DNA from 4 places in the Paenibacillus sp. S33 genome. Region 2 is predicted to be linked to each of the others. Evidence: predicted binding sites of a transcription regulator. Region 2 holds the regulator's gene; each other region holds the start of a gene.
What was found. The regulator Rex, encoded in region 2, represses fermentation and respiration genes when NADH is low (regulators of the CRP and FNR family bind a similar motif). The targets are predictions, from matches to a motif close to TTGTGAAATATTTCACAA.
Positions count from the first base shown of each region.

Region 1: the regulator Rex is predicted to act here: its motif matches at 1,600-1,617, upstream of nirB (nitrite reductase large subunit NirB).
Region 3: the regulator Rex is predicted to act here: its motif matches at 2,573-2,590, upstream of adhE (bifunctional acetaldehyde-CoA/alcohol dehydrogenase).
Region 4: the regulator Rex is predicted to act here: its motif matches at 1,239-1,256, upstream of ACWGXJ_RS21200 (cytochrome ubiquinol oxidase subunit I).

Region 1 is NZ_JBSIEZ010000001.1:726,023-730,072, forward strand. Features, by position in the region: gene ACWGXJ_RS03410 (spore germination protein) at 1-1,380, opposite strand, end outside; gene nirB (nitrite reductase large subunit NirB) at 1,724-4,050, shown strand, end outside.
Region 2 is NZ_JBSIEZ010000001.1:3,173,711-3,177,760, reverse strand. Features, by position in the region: gene dinG (ATP-dependent DNA helicase DinG) at 1-1,683, shown strand, start outside; gene ACWGXJ_RS14575 (redox-sensing transcriptional repressor Rex) at 1,728-2,381, shown strand; gene ACWGXJ_RS14570 (amidohydrolase) at 2,368-3,669, shown strand; gene ACWGXJ_RS14565 (cell wall elongation regulator TseB-like domain-containing protein) at 3,707-4,050, shown strand, end outside.
Region 3 is NZ_JBSIEZ010000001.1:3,334,307-3,338,356, forward strand. Features, by position in the region: gene adhE (bifunctional acetaldehyde-CoA/alcohol dehydrogenase) at 1-2,497, opposite strand, end outside; gene ACWGXJ_RS15405 (Crp/Fnr family transcriptional regulator) at 2,756-3,472, shown strand; gene ACWGXJ_RS15410 (dioxygenase family protein) at 3,613-4,050, opposite strand, start outside.
Region 4 is NZ_JBSIEZ010000001.1:4,630,573-4,634,622, reverse strand. Features, by position in the region: gene ACWGXJ_RS21205 (response regulator) at 1-922, shown strand, start outside; gene ACWGXJ_RS21200 (cytochrome ubiquinol oxidase subunit I) at 1,325-2,731, shown strand; gene cydB (cytochrome d ubiquinol oxidase subunit II) at 2,718-3,731, shown strand; gene cydD (thiol reductant ABC exporter subunit CydD) at 3,731-4,050, shown strand, end outside.

The sequences.
Region 1 (4,050 bases), 2.4 Mb from region 2:
AACCACAATTACCAGGAAGGGGCTAACGATGCCTGCATTTACAGCAGCGTCGCCGATGACCAAGCCTCCCACAATACCCATCGCAGGACCAATGGGTTTGGGCAAGCGAATGCCGGCTTCCCGTAGGATTTCGATAGAGATTTCTAAAATCATAACCTCAATGACGGATGGGAAGGGGACGCCTTGACGGGTTTCGATGATGCTAATGACCAGCTTGGTCGGAATCAAACCGGGATGAAACGATATAAAAGAGATGTACAAAGCAGGCCCCATAAGCGCTATAAAAGCCCCGCTAAAACGCAACAGCCGTAAAAGTGTTCCTGGAATCCAGCGCTCATAATAGTCTTCAGGTGATTGAAGCAGCATACTGAAGGTCACTGGAACAATAAGCGCAAAGGGAGTCCCATCCAGCAAAATGGCTATTCTTCCTTCCAACAAAGCATTAATGACACGGTCGGGGCGCTCTGTATTGTGAGCCTGCTGGAACGGACTTAAATAATTGTCTTCAATAAGTTGTTCCACATAACCGGATTCAGCCAGAAAATCCATGTCTATCTTTGAAATTCTGCGGGTTACTTCTTCGAGGAGATCTGGATTCACAATATCCTTTATATACGCGACAACCAGATCTTTTTTGATTCGGCTTCCCACTTGAAATTTCTTCATTTCCAGACTTTTGTTTAAGCCTTGGCGTCGAAGCATCGAAGTATTTTCACTTAATACCTCCGTAAAACCAATGCGGGGACCCCGAAGTAATGCTTCAGAGGTTGGTTCATTGACGGAGCGAATGGCGCCATTGGGCGAGCCCACCAGCAGTGCTCCCTTCATTCCATCAATTAATAAGGCAGTATGGCCTAAAAGTATAGACTCCTGCAGGTCCTCCATATTAGCAACTTCACTAATTTGCGTAAGTGGCATCAAGTTTTCTTTTATAAAGGAGTTACTTATACTTTCTTGCTGTTCCTGTGGGTCCTGCTGGCCCTCGTACATCAAGACCTCCAATACCTGCTTGCTCATAAGTTTTTCATCCTGCATACCTTCTATGAAGACTAACACGGACCGAGCATGATATTTCTTTACTACAAACTCACGAAAATGCACATCACTATTTTCGCCTATAGCCTCTCGGATCAACTTTAAGTCGGAATCATAATTCCCTGTAATTTTGGAGCTTGGTTCATGCTGCTGATCAGCATCGCCTTCGTTATGTTCGTCGGAAAGCGGACGATCAGAAGAATGTTTGGATTTTGCCCCCTTACTGCCGACAAACGAATAAATCGATGTGTTTATATAATAAATTCCTAAAGGAATAACCAACGCGAGGCCTGCTTGAAAGAGTGTAATCCAGCTTGGAATATAAGAAATTATTTTAGACCACATGATGATCACCTCCATACGATTCAATTCATGTTTCCTTAAGATACAAGTTGTTCCTAAAGTATTCCTTATAAAGGTTGTAATTACACATGAAATGGAAAGATTCGTTCGATGAATTGAGCAAGTGATGTATTTAGTATTTATGAAGTTTGATTTCTGGCCTTACCTTTATCCCTTGAAACGGAATAGGGAAATCCCTAAATATTCTTAATTTGAACTACATTGTGACTGTGATCACATATAGCTCTGTCTGCTGTACTAGAATAGAAGCATAAGCAATATTCATAGGAACGTAGGATATGTCGTCGGATAGGGAGTATCGTCGAATGAATGGAGGAACCGGTATATGATAAACAGTAAACAGAAACTTGTGGTTATAGGGAACGGGATGGCTGGTATCAATACGGTCGAACAAATTTTAAAATTAACAGATAAGTATGAAATTACGGTCCTGGGAAATGAGCCGCATCCGAACTATAACAGGATCATGCTCTCTTATGTACTGGAAGGCAGTAAAACGATTGATGATATCATACTGAACGATTTGCAATGGTATGCGGATCAAGGGATTACTTTGTATACAGGAAAAATGGTGAAAAGCATCGACGGTGAGAACAAGAAGATTCACACCGAAGACGGACTGGAAATTGATTACGATGTAGCTTTGGTAGCTACTGGCTCACAATCATTTATTCTGCCTATTCCGGGTAAGGAATTACCGGGTGTTATCGGTTTCCGAGATATCGCCGATTGCTCGGCAATGCTTGAGGCAGCGAAGACCTTTAAAAAGGCAGCTGTCATTGGTGGAGGTCTGTTAGGGCTGGAAGCAGCTAAAGGCTTGGTCAACCTGGGAATGGATGTTACGGTCGTTCATTTAATGGAGGATTTGATGGAACGCCAGCTGGACCGGGAAGCCTCTGCGATGCTGAAAGCAGAACTAGAACGCCAAGGAATCAAGTTTGCTATGCAAATGCAAACTGCGGAAGTGTATGGTCAAGATCGGGTACAAGGGCTGCGGTTTTCAGACGGAAGCGAGCTAGAAGCGGATTTGGTCGTTATGGCCGTCGGGATCAAGCCTAATATTCAGGTGGCTGTGCAAAGTGGTATGGAAACGAACCGTGGTATCGTAGTCGATGATTTGATGAGAACCTCCGTACCGGATGTATACGCCGTAGGGGAATGTGTTGAACACCGCGGAATCTGTTACGGTCTGGTAGCTCCGCTGTTTGAGCAGGGAAGTGTCATTGCCAAACATTTGGCAGGCGCGGAAACTGAAGGTTATATGGGATCGGTGGTTTCTACCAAGCTCAAAATTTCAGGGGTGGATGTTTTCTCAGCTGGCGAATTCATAACTCAGCCTGAACATACGGTGATTGTTGCAAAGGATGAGTGGAAGCGCACATACAAAAAAGTGCTGCTTCGTGAAAATAAGATTGTTGGAACTGTACTGTTTGGTGATGTGAGCGAATCTGCTAGTCTTCAAAAATATGTACGTCAGCAAACGCAGATGACAGATGAGATATATGGACAGATCATGGGTACTGGATGTAGCAATCACGGGGCGAAAACATTATCCGCTGAAACGATGGCGGATGATGAAATTGTCTGCGGCTGTAACGGTGTGACTAAAAAGGCGATTGTGGATGCAATTAATGATAATGGACTGACCACAGTCGATGAAATTAAGGCATGCACCGGAGCAACGCGTTCCTGTGGAGGATGTAAGCCTGTCGTTGAGCAAATTTTACAATATGTTCTTGGAGACAGCTTCAAGACGTCAGCCAAGCAAGGAATATGTGGTTGCACATCATTGAGTCGGGACGAGATTGTGGAAGCGATCAAAACCAAAGGGCTGACAACAACGCGTGAAGTTATGAATGTACTGGGTTGGCATAATGATGAAGGATGCTCCAAATGCCGCCCGGCGCTGAATTACTATTTGGGAATGATTAACCCGGATACCTATGAAAATGAGGGAGATTCCCGTTTTGTAAATGAGCGATTGCACGCAAACATTCAAAAGGATGGAACGTTTACAGTTGTTCCTAGAATGTACGGCGGTGTAACGACCCCAGAAGATTTGAAGAAGATAGCAGATGTTTCTCTTAAATACAACGTTAAGGTCGTTAAAGTAACAGGAGGACAGCGGTTGGATTTGATTGGTGTCCGTAAAGAGGATCTGCCTAAAGTATGGGAAGAACTCGATATGCCGTCGGGATATGCCTACGCGAAGTCACTTCGTACGGTTAAAACCTGTGTTGGATCGCAATTTTGCCGGTTTGGCACACAGGACTCGATGGGAATGGGAGAAGTGTTGGAACGAAAATTCGAACGACTGGATTTCCCAGCAAAATTCAAATTAGCAGTTAATGGATGTCCACGCAACTGTGCGGAATCATGTACTAAAGATATCGGAATCGTAGGTAATGATGGGGGCTGGGAGATCTTTATCGGTGGTAATGGCGGTATTAAAGCACGGTTGGCTGATTCACTCTGTAAAGTGAAAACCGATGCCGAGTTGATTGATATTGTAGGTAGCGTAATGCAACTCTACCGGGAAACAGGACAATACCTGGAGCGCACGTCGGAGTGGGTGGAACGGATCGGTCTGGAAGAGATTCAGAAGGCTGTCGTTCAGGATACAGATCATCGACAAGCTTTAGTAGAACGCAT
Region 2 (4,050 bases):
CTGAATCTGAGCAACCGTGGTGGAGATTTCTGGGAAACGGTGGCGAGTGATTCAGAGTCCTGTCTTGGTCGTTCTTGCCCATGGTTCCGCAAATGCTATTATCATCGTGCACGCCATGAAGCAGGGATAGCGGATGTTGTTATTACGAATCACTCTAAGTTGTTTACAGACGTCAAAGCTAGTCACCAGTTGTTGCCGAGCTATGAACATCTGGTGATTGATGAAGCCCATCACCTGGAGGAAGTAGCTGGTAAGCACCTAGGTATGCATATGAAATATTTCACACTCGTGCATACACTGACGCGACTGTTCAAAGACAGCAAGAATGGACAACTGCCTTCACTTCGTCAACAGTTGGCGAAATCGGGGCACGAGAAGTCGACGGATTGGGCCTCAACCATCGATCAGATGTATCCGCTCGTGTTAGAGGTTAAGGAAACTTGGGACCTGCTAAGCGACAAGCTGTTTGGCATGTTGCCAGAACGAAGCGATGCGACACCGGGTGAAACAGGACAGTTTTCTTCCCGTCTCAAACCTTCAGCCAAGCCTGCAAAGTGGGATCAGGCGGGGGCTTTGGAAAATCAGCTATATGTAACGATGAGTGAAATTTTGCGCAAGGGCGACAAGCTGATGCTGGACGTCAAGGAAGAGCATGACGATTATGCGGCGGATAGCCTTATTACAGATATCACGGGTCTGCTCAAGGATCTGGCGGGGATTCGAGAAAATTTGCGCTTTTTTATGCGACTCGATGATGAAACAACCGTATACTGGCTCGAAGCGAGTGGGCAATTCCGCAGTAAATCATTACAATTTTATGCGGTGCCTGTCGATGTGAGCCGCCAGTTGAAAGAAATGTTTTTTGACAAAAAAAGAAGCATTATTCTGACGTCTGCTACCTTATCGGTAGATAAGTCGTTTCAGTACATGATCGATCAGCTCGGCTTGCAGGAAGCCGCAGATCAAGAGCGGCTGATGACTTCGCAGCTCCCGTCACCGTTTAATTACAGGGATCAGGTGTTGCTGGTCATTCCACGGGATTTCCCAAGCGTGAAGGGCAGTGTAGGAGATGCACACTTTGTAGATATGCTCGTTAGCTCTCTAGGAGCGACTGCTCAGGCGACGCGGGGGAGAATGCTCGTTCTGTTTACTTCCTATCGGATGCTCCGGCAAGTGTATGAGCCGCTCAAAGAGGCCTTAGCATCCAGCGAAATTACTGTGCTGGGACAAGGAGTGGACAGTGGGAGTCGCAGCAAGCTAACCCGCCGTTTTCAGGAAGCCAAAGCTTCTGTATTGCTGGGAACCAGCAGCTTCTGGGAAGGCGTCGATATTCCGGGGAAGGCTCTGACTTGTCTAGCCATTGTTCGCTTGCCATTTCAACCGCCGAATCACCCGTTGCTGGAGGCAAAAAGCGAGCTGCTCCAGCAGCAGAAGAAGAATCCATTTATGAAGCTGTCTGTACCACAAGCGGTCATTCGCTTTAAACAGGGATTTGGTCGGTTGGTTCGTACAGCGAGCGACCACGGGGTCGTTATCGTTTACGATACACGTGTGATCGAATCCTATTACGGAAAGCACTTTTTGTACTCGTTACCGGGACCAAAAATGGAGCATATGCCATCGGAGCAAATGGTGCCCCGCATCGCCGAATGGCTCCAATCCGCCCCGGAGACCGAGGCATAACGGACGGACACTAAGTATGTTCGTTACAATTAGGGGGAGCAAGTATGAAATCAGATAAAATTTCAGAGGCTGTCGTACGGAGGTTACCCGTATATTTACGTTATCTGAATGCACTTCACAAACGGGAGGTGGCTACGGTCTCTTCTCAAGAGTTGGGACAGAGGCTAGATTTGAACCCGGCCCAAATCCGTAAAGATCTCGCCTATTTTGGAGATTTTGGTCGGAAGGGTATCGGTTATGATGTTTCTTATCTAATTGAGAAAATACGCCATATCCTGAAAATCGATCAGCAAATTAATGTAGTATTGGTCGGAGCGGGTAATCTGGGGCAAGCCCTTTCGAATTATAACGCTTATTTAAAAGACAATATGAAGATTGTAGCGGTATTTGATGCGTTTCCGGATAAGGTAGGGACCAAGATCAATACATTGGTCGTGCAACCGATGGATGAACTGGAAGCGACTGTGAGAGAAAAAAACATTCGAATCGGGATTATTACCGTACCTGATTTTGAAGCACAGCACGTGGCTGACAGGCTTATTGAGAGCGGAATTGGAGCGATCCTGAACTTTGCACCGACTACTCTCAAGGCACCGGCCAACATTCGGATTCATGCCACAGACTTTACAACTGATTTGCTTAGCCTCGCTTATTATTTGGAGGACGGAAAGGAAGAAACACAATATGACAGTGAATAAATGGATGATTAAAAACGGCTCTTTTGCCGTAAATGGACCAGAAGCTGGGGTAATCCATGGTTTTATGATTGTGGAAGATAGCCGCATTACTTACATTGGCGAGACTTTGCCTTCCGGTGAGGAAGAGACGGAAGCGATCGATGGTAAGGGGCTTTTGTTTTTACCTGGTCTGATTAATACTCATGGTCATGCGGCGATGTCTCTGCTGCGTGGGCATGGAGATGACTTGGCACTTCAAGTATGGCTTCAGGAAAAAATGTGGCCTATGGAAGCCAAGTTTACATCTACGGACGTGTACTGGGGTACGTCGTTGTCTGTGCTGGAAATGCTGAAAGGTGGTACAACGACCTTCCTGGACATGTACGATCATATGGATGAGGTGGCTCGTGTAGCTGAAGAGTCAGGTATTCGTGCAAGTCTGATGCGTGGAGCAATTGGACTATGTTCGGAGGAAGAACAGCGAATCAAGCTGGCTGAGGCCGTGACTTTTGCGCGTAACTGGCATGGTAAAGCAGACGGGCGTATTACAACGATGATGTCACCGCATGCGCCATACACCTGTCCACCTGCGTTTATTGAAAAATTCGTACAAGCTGCGCATGATCTGGATTTGCCGCTGCATACGCACATGTCTGAGACGATCGCCGAAGTGGAGCAAAACGTACGAGACTACGGTTTGCGTCCAGTTGCACACTTGGATAAGCTTGGCTTTTTCTCCCGTCCCTCGCTTGTTGCCCATGGCGTTCATTTGAACGACGAAGAAATAGCTTTACTGGCTGAACGTGGTGTAGCGGTTTCGCACAACCCAGGTAGCAACTTGAAGCTGGCAAGTGGTGTGGCAAGAGTGCCTGAATTGCTGCGTGCAGGGGTTACCGTTTCTCTCGGAACGGATGGTCCTGCCAGTAATAATAATCTGGATATGTTCGAGGAAATGCGTCTGGCAGCACTTATTCACAAGGGTGTATCTGGTGACCCTACGGCAGTTCCTGCAAGTGAAGCGCTGCGTCTGGCAACAGAATACGGTGCAAAGTCAATTGGTTTAAAAGAAGTAGGAGCGTTGGCAGCAGGCAACAAGGCTGACTTTATCGCGCTGGATCTGAATCAGGCACATTTCTTGCCGCGTACAGATCTTATTTCCCATGCGGTATACTCAGCAAGCGCCAAAGACGTGGTTCACGTATGGGTAGACGGTCGTCAAGTTGTGAAAAACGGCGAATGCCTGACTATGGACGAGGAACGCATCAAACATGAGGCACAAGCCGCCTTTGAAGGGCTGCTGTCGCGCTAATTCAGGTGTCACATCCCCTTAGAGAGGAAGCACGGGTTTGAAAAATAAGAAAAAGTGGATAGCGGTCGCCATTTTGGCCGTAATACTGATCCTGGTCAGCATTTTCTGGTATTATTCCTATGTTACTCAAGACCAGGTGGCTGAGAAAAATGCCGCTATCATTAAGGCCAAGCAATCAGGTGGTCTGGTTAGCACGACTCAAACATGGAAGTCTGTGTGGGATCAGGTATATTGGGTGGTTCAAGGGAAAAATGCACAGAATGAAAATATAATGGTGTGGGTTCCTTTTCAAAAAGTGGAAGGACAACCTAACGTACCTGCCGCAGATAATAGCGGTGTTCACACCGAACTGCTGAAGAATGGAGTCGATGAGCAAAAAAT
Region 3 (4,050 bases), 160 kb from region 2:
AGTCTACACGTGATTCGAAATCCTTTGCATCGAAACCGATTTGTTGGAACGATTCCTCGATACCAAGTGTTTTGTTCATTTTACGGATCGCTTCGATCAAGCTGTTAACCCCTTCTTCGGTGGTGCGTGCAGGCAGTCCCAGTATGCGCGCGATTTCTGCATAACGCTCATCCGCAACAAAGTGCGAATATTTAGGGAACGAAGCAAATTTTGTCGGTTTTTTCGCATTATAGCGAATGACGTGCGGCAATAAAATGGCATTCGTGCGGCCATGCGCTGTATGGTATTGTCCACCCCATTTATGTGCAAGACTGTGGTTAATGCCCAAGAATGCATTAGCAAATGCCATACCAGCAAGTGTAGAAGCATTATGCATTTTTTCACGAGCCAGCTTATCACCAGTCAGAGCCGATTGTTCTAGGTATTGGAATACCAATTGAATGGCTTTAATTGCCAGACCATCTGTGTAGTCATTAGCCATTACGGACACGTAAGCCTCGATAGCATGTGTCAGAACATCCATACCTGTGTCCGCTACAGCTGTTTTAGGTAGCGAATATACAAACACTGGGTCAATAATTGCCACATCAGGAGTCAACTCATAGTCAGCCAGTGGGTACTTCGTGTCGCCCAGGTTTTTGTCCGTAATTACTGCGAACGATGTAACTTCGGAACCTGTACCCGAGGTTGTAGGGATAGCTACAAATTGTGCTTTTTGGCCCAGACGTGGGTACTTGTAAATCCGTTTACGGATATCCATGAATTTTTGTTTTAAATTATTGAAATCAGTATCTGGATATTCATAGAACATCCACATGCCTTTAGCAGCATCCATTGGGGAACCGCCGCCCAGTGCGACGATGCAATCCGGTTGGAAACGTCTCATCATTTCAGTACCACGTTCTACCGTAACTGTCGATGGATCTGGCTCTACTTCAGAGAACACTTCGATAGCTACTGGTGTTTGGCGTTGATGCAGATAATGAATAACACGATCTACATATCCCAGTTGTACCATCATAGGGTCTGTGATAATGGCTACACGTGTGATATCAGGCATTTTAGCAAGATACTGTGTCGAGTTTTTCTCAAAATAGATTTTGGAAGGTACTTTGAACCATTGCATATTCACCGTCCGTTTCGCCACCCTTTTCACATTAATCAAATTGACTGCCGATACGTTCGACGAAGTCGAGTTACGACCATACGAACCGCAACCGAGTGTCAACGAAGGAAGGTTGGTGTTGTAAATGTCGCCAATCGCACCATGTGTGGAAGGTGCATTTACAATGATACGTCCTGTTTGCAGACGGTTTGCGAAGCGAGCGATAACGTCCTCATCGTTCGAATGAATAGCGGACGAGTGGCCCATGCCCCCGAATTCCACGACTTCAGCAGCACGTTGAATACCTTGTTCCGCATTTTTTACTTTATAGCAAGCCAATACAGGACTCAATTTTTCCGCAGACAATGGGAATTTTGTTCCTACCCCTTCAATCTCAGCGACCAAAATTTTAGTTCCTGCTGGTACTGTAATACCACTCATTTCAGCAATTTTCACAGCAGACTGCCCGACGATAGCTGGGTTCACTGCACATTTCTCGACATTCATAGCTCCTTGAGTGAGCTTAGCTGCTTCTTCTTTATTTACAAAATAGCAGCCGTTAGCAATCATCAATTTTTTCACTTGTTCGAAGATTGGCTCTTCGATAATAACCGCTTGCTCGGAAGCACAAATCATACCGTTGTCGAAAGATTTAGAGAGGATGAGATCGTTCACAGCCTGCTTGATGTCTGCTGTTTTTTCAATAAAGCAAGGCACGTTACCTGGGCCTACACCCAGAGCAGGTTTACCGCAGCTATATGCCGCCTTAACCATGCCTGATCCACCAGTTGCCAGAATCAGCGCCACATCAGGGTGGTTCATCAGTACATTGGTCTTATCCATCGAAGGTGCTTCAATCCATTGAATACAATCAGCTGGAGCACCATGTTTAACAGCTGCTTCGAGCAAGACGCGGGCTGCTTCCGCACTACACGATTGAGCAGATGGATGGAAACCGAAAATGATTGGGTTACGTGTTTTAATGGCAATCAGCGCTTTGAACATCGTAGTCGAAGTCGGGTTTGTCACTGGAGTGATCCCCATGATAATGCCGACTGGCTCTGCTATCTTTTGAAAACTGTCAAAATCATTGTCCTCAATGACACCGACGGTTTTTTCATTTTTGATACTATGATAGATATATTCTGTTGCAAACATGTTTTTGGTGATTTTGTCCTCGTACACACCGCGTCCTGTTTCTTCAACAGCCATCTTCGCTAGGTACATGTGTTTATCCATCCCTGCGAGTGCCATAGCTTGTACGATTTCGTCAATCTGTTCCTGATTCATACTCATGAAAGCTTGCTGTGCCCGGTTCCCCCGGTCAATCAGCGTTTGAATATACTGCTCTGCGCTTTGCTCTTTTTGGATAACCTCGTTTTTAACAGCCATTTCCCTCATCCTCCTGTTATCTCGTGTACTATCTCTTGTTCACGCACTGATCGTAACACAGCTTTCTAAGATATATTGTGATTTTTTTCACAATCTATTTAAAATTTTATTTTATGAAGTGAATTAAATCACAAAGTTTGGAATTCTGCCACTTTTACCCCCTCTTCTTGCCCCAAAAACGCATTGCGCAGGTATATAATGAATTTGAATTGATCAAGTTGCAGATAAAAAACATAGGATACAAAGGGGAAATGGACGATGAGAAACCCTACAAATGTAATGGAAGCCCGCGGCAACACCTGTTGCTTCTCGGAGGCCAGCTTCAACCGGTTGCAAGTGATGATGAAAGATCGAGTTATGCCTGAAAGCTCGCATCTGTTCTGGGAAGGAGATACAGCGGATAAGCTGTTTTATATTAAGCGTGGACGCGTGAAAGTAACCAAAACAACGGATGAAGGTAAGGAACTTATTCTATATATGTATCAAAGCGGCGATCTTGTTGGTCAAGCTGATCCATTTTTCGGTACTAAGCATTCCTTTTCTGCTGAGGTTCTGGAAGACAGTGATATTGGCGTAATCGATCATACAGATCTGGAACTGCTTATTTGCCAGCATTGTGATTTTGCGATTGACTTTATGAAATGGATGGGTTCGCATCACCGTATTACTCAGACTAAGTTCCGCGATTTGATGATGTACGGCAAGCCAGGTGCTTTATGTTCAACACTCATCCGTCTATGCAATACCTATGGTGAGCCTCACGGCGAACATATCCTGATTCATAAGAAAATTACTCATACTGACTTATCTAATATGATCGGTGCGACTCGGGAAAGCGTAAACCGGATGCTTAGTGATCTACGTAAGAAAAATGCAGTAGAATACGATAACGGCATGATTGTTGTCAAGGATTTGGAAATGCTGCAAGGCGTATGTCATTGTGAATTGTGCCCTCGTGAGATTTGCCGGATATAATAAATCGTTATTTATGTAAAAGGGAGTGTTATAAGCCATTATAGCTTATAACACTCCCTAATTTATTTCCACTTCCCTACTTAATACAGGAGCAGTAGCGAAGCATTTTAACAATAGTCCTTCTTCTGGCAACACACTTTTTAAAACTGTAAGCATAGATAACTTAAATTCCCCATCTCATAGCTTCTATGGATGACCTTGGCTTTGTTTGCAGGATTTCCACTCCCCATCGCAATAAACAACGGTACAAAGTGCTCTGCTCTTGGTACAGCCTGACGAGCATACGGTGCTTTGCTTTTATAGTGATCCAAAGCCTCTATATCTCTACTTTGCACTTTTTCAATAATCCAATTATCAAAATCTATAGCCCAAGGTTCTGTTTTCGTTTCTCCCCATTTGACGATACGCAGATTATGAACAGTCACGCCACTGCCAATGACCAGAATATCCTGTTCTCCCAGTCCACGTAGCACTTCACCAATGACATATTGTGCTTTGGGCGAGAGATATGGATTTACAGAGATCTGAACTACCGGAATGTCTGCCTCAGGATACATACGATGCAACAATGTCCAGGA
Region 4 (4,050 bases), 1.5 Mb from region 2:
GTTAAAAACGGAGAAAGACGCTGTTCAGTTACTGGCTACTTGGCGACAGGAGCTAAAGCCGTGGGCAACGGAAATTTATGTGGCTGCCGGTGATCCTGTATCCATTCTTAACGAAATTCCCAGATCTTTTGAGCAGGCACTACGATTGTTAGAACGTACGTTTTTGTTCCGGGCAGAAAGAGTCATGCTTTCCGGAGACCTATACGAATTGGAGACAGTTGAGACTGAAATGAGTGGAGCGTCTGATCGTGCTACAAATGATCCCCTACGTTATGCAGAAAAGCTGTACTATGCGCTAGATATGGCTAATAGTGAAGCTGCAACCCGTGTCATTAAGGAAATGGAAGACCAATTTCCACGGATTTATCGCACAGAATCTGCAATCAAGGCGGCGTTCGCCCAAACATTCACACTGGCGTTGAACAAGTATGCAGCCGGACAGGATCACAGCAGAACCGTGCTGGAGGAGCACTCCAGCTTTATAACCGATGTATATGCTTATTCCACATTGGGCGAGCTGGTGGATCACTCGCTGGAGCATGTGTTGCAAAAATGGATTGGCCAGACTGAATCTGGTGGCAAGGGCATCATCATGAAACAAATGATTGACTTTATACATAGTCATTATGATGAAAATTTGCGACTGGAGTTACTGGCAGATATGTTCAATTACAATAGTGGCTATTTGGGCAAACTGTTCAAAAGTCATACTGGCGAGGCCTTTAATGCCTACCTGGATAAGGTGAGGATTGAGCGAGCAAGGGAATTGCTTGCACAAGGAATTAAGGTACACCAGGTGGCGGAACGCGTGGGATATGCGAATGCAGATTATTTTCATAGTAAATTTAAAAAGTATGCTGGAATGTCACCTTCCTCCTACCGTAATCGGGTTCAAAAGAATGGAGGAACAGATGGCTGTTGATAGATTCCTAGATTTAACGCTATGAAGTCTCTCTTGCAGATGTCGGAGGTATAACCTTCGAACGAAGAGAGGCTCTTTTTTTATGGTGAAAAAATGGATAGATCAATCGAAAATGTCACATTTATTATGGAGTTTAGGGTGTTTTCATCAAATCGACACCATTATGACACAGCTTCGACACGATGTTCACATTTTCGATTCTATTTTATTTAAATTTATTCTATATAATGGGGATAATCTGAAGCCGGATCATGACAGCCATGGTGAAGGTACGGAGTGAGTCATTTTCTAAAAAGTGACCGCTGCATATGTAAGAATGTGAATACTATCACAAATGTAGAAGACTTCAGATTACAGACACTATAAATAATTGTTAAGAGAAGTGCAGGGGGGAGCAACATCATGGACGTATTGGATTTGGCACGGTTGCAGTTTGCAACTACAACGATTCTTCACTTTGTTTATGTGCCGATCTCTATTGGATTGTCGTTATTGGTGGCAATTATGGAGACGATGTATGTTATCAAGAAAAATGACTTGTACAAAAAAATGGCTCAATTCTGGGGAACGTTTCTGCTGATTAACTTTGCACTGGGCGTAGTCACCGGGATTTTGCAAGAATTCCAGTTCGGGATGAACTGGTCGGACTTTTCCCGTTTTGTCGGTGATGTATTCGGTACGCCGCTGGCGATTGAAGCATTGCTTGCATTTTTCCTGGAATCGACGTTTATCGGATTATGGGTATTCGGTTGGGAAAGATTGTCCAAAACGGTCCATTTAATCTGTATGTGGTTGGTATCAATCGGTACGATGTTATCGGCATTGTGGATTCTAGCTGCTAATTCATTCATGCAGCGTCCCGTAGGATATGAGATTCAAAATGGACGTGCAGAAATGAAAGATTTTGCCGCTCTGCTAACGAACGAACAACTGCTATGGGAATTTCCGCATACGCTGTTTGCTGCTTTTGCGACAGGAGCATTTCTGATCGCAGGTATCAGTGCATGGAAGCTGATGCAAAAAAAGAATATGGACTTTTTTAAACCTTCTTTCAAATTGAGCATTATTGTTGCCTTAATCAGCGCCATAGCTATTCCTTTGTTTGGTCATGGTCAGGCTCAATATTTAGTGAAAACACAACCGATGAAGATGGCTGCCAGTGAGGGCTTATGGGAGAACAGCGGTGACCCCGCTCCTTGGACAGTTATCGCATGGATTGATCCTGGAAAAAAGGAAAATACCTTTGAGATTAAAGTTCCTTTTGCTTTGAGTTTTCTATCCTATAGTAAATTTACCGGCTCTGTGCCTGGTATGAATGAGCTTCAGGCAGAATATGAGAAAACCTATGGTCCGGGAGATTATATCCCGCCAGTAAGAACCACGTTCTGGAGCTTCCGCATTATGATTGCGGCGGGATGTGGCATGATTGCACTCGCTTTATACGGAGCTTACCTGACGTTCCGTAAAAAGTTGGAAGGTTCACATCGCTGGTTCTTCCGTCTTATGATATGGGGGATATCCCTTCCATTCATTGGGAATACTTCAGGTTGGATCATGACTGAAATAGGTCGCCAACCGTGGACTGTATTTGGTTTACTTCAAACGAAAGATTCTGTTTCGCCTACTGTTGTGGCTGGAGAAGTGTTGTTCTCGTTCATCTCATTTACCACATTGTATTTAATTTTAACAGGTGTGCTGGCGTTTCTGTTTTACCGTACGGCTCGCAAAGGTCCAGATATTGAGCCGCATCAACAAACGGTAATTCATGATCCTTTTGCTCAAGGGGGTGACACCATTGTCGCTAAATGATTTATGGTTCTTATTGATCGCAGTGCTGTTTACTGGCTTCTTTTTTCTGGAAGGCTTTGATTTTGGCGTAGGAATGGCCACAGGATTGGTGCCGCGTAATGACCAACAAAAACGTTTGATGATCAATACGATTGGTCCATTCTGGGATGCCAACGAAGTGTGGCTGATTACAGCAGCAGGTGCGATGTTTGCCGCATTCCCGCATTTTTATGCAACCATGTTCAGCGGATATTATCTGGTATTTGTCTTTATTTTGCTAGGTTTGATCTTGCGTGGAGTTTCTTTTGAGTTCCGCGGCAAGGCTGAAGGGAAATGGTGGACTGGAACGTGGGATGCCTGCATTCTGATTGGCAGCTTTCTACCGCCGATGCTGTTCGGTATGGCTTTTGCGGCTTTGGTGAAAGGTGTACCTATTCAGCAAAACATGGATTTGAAAGCTGGATTTTCCGATGTATTCAATGGATACACCGTATGGATTGGACTGACAGTGGTCGGAATGTGTCTAATGCACGGGCTGACGTTTATTTCCCTGCGGACGATTGGAGAAGTACGGGATCGCGCTCGTGTGATCGCGTCCAAGTTTCTTCCGGTATTGGGTATTTTACTCGCGGGCATGGTGGTATGGACCTATTTTGCAACGGATTTATTTGCACGTCGCGGTCCCTTTATGTATGCTGCGGTTGCGGTGGGAATTGTCGCCTATGTGCTGACATGGTACTTCCTGAAACAGCGCCGCGAAGGATGGGCCTTCGGGATGACAGGTGCAGTGATTTTGCTGACCTTCGTTTCGTTATTCGTCGGTTTGTTCCCAAGATTTATGGTGAGCTCGATTAACAGTGCTTTTGATTTAACGATTTATAATGCAAGCTCCAGTCATTACACACTGAAAGCCATGACGATTGTTGCAGCAACGCTTTTACCCTTTGTGTTGGCTTATCAGGCATGGAGCTATTTTGTTTTCCATAAGCGTCTCAGTGAGAAGGATCATTTGGAATACTAATGGATAAGGCATGGTTTGAATTAAAGGGCATTCGGCCAGTGATGCTGCTACTGGCTGCCCTTTCCCTGCTCCAGGGGGCCGCTGTGATTGCGCAAGCAATCTTCTTAGCAAAGGCTGTTACGATTTTATTTGATAAAAATCCGCTGGTGATGGCTTGGCCGTCGCTGGCGTTGTTTTTCGCAGCTTTTGCAATGAGGCATACGGTGATCTGGCTACAACGCCGGACAGCCGGCCGTTTTGCCGAAGCTTCAGGCGCTTCCTTACGGGAGCGTCTGCTTGCACGTTTGTTCGAACGGGGGCCGGGTTTTGCAGCGCAGGA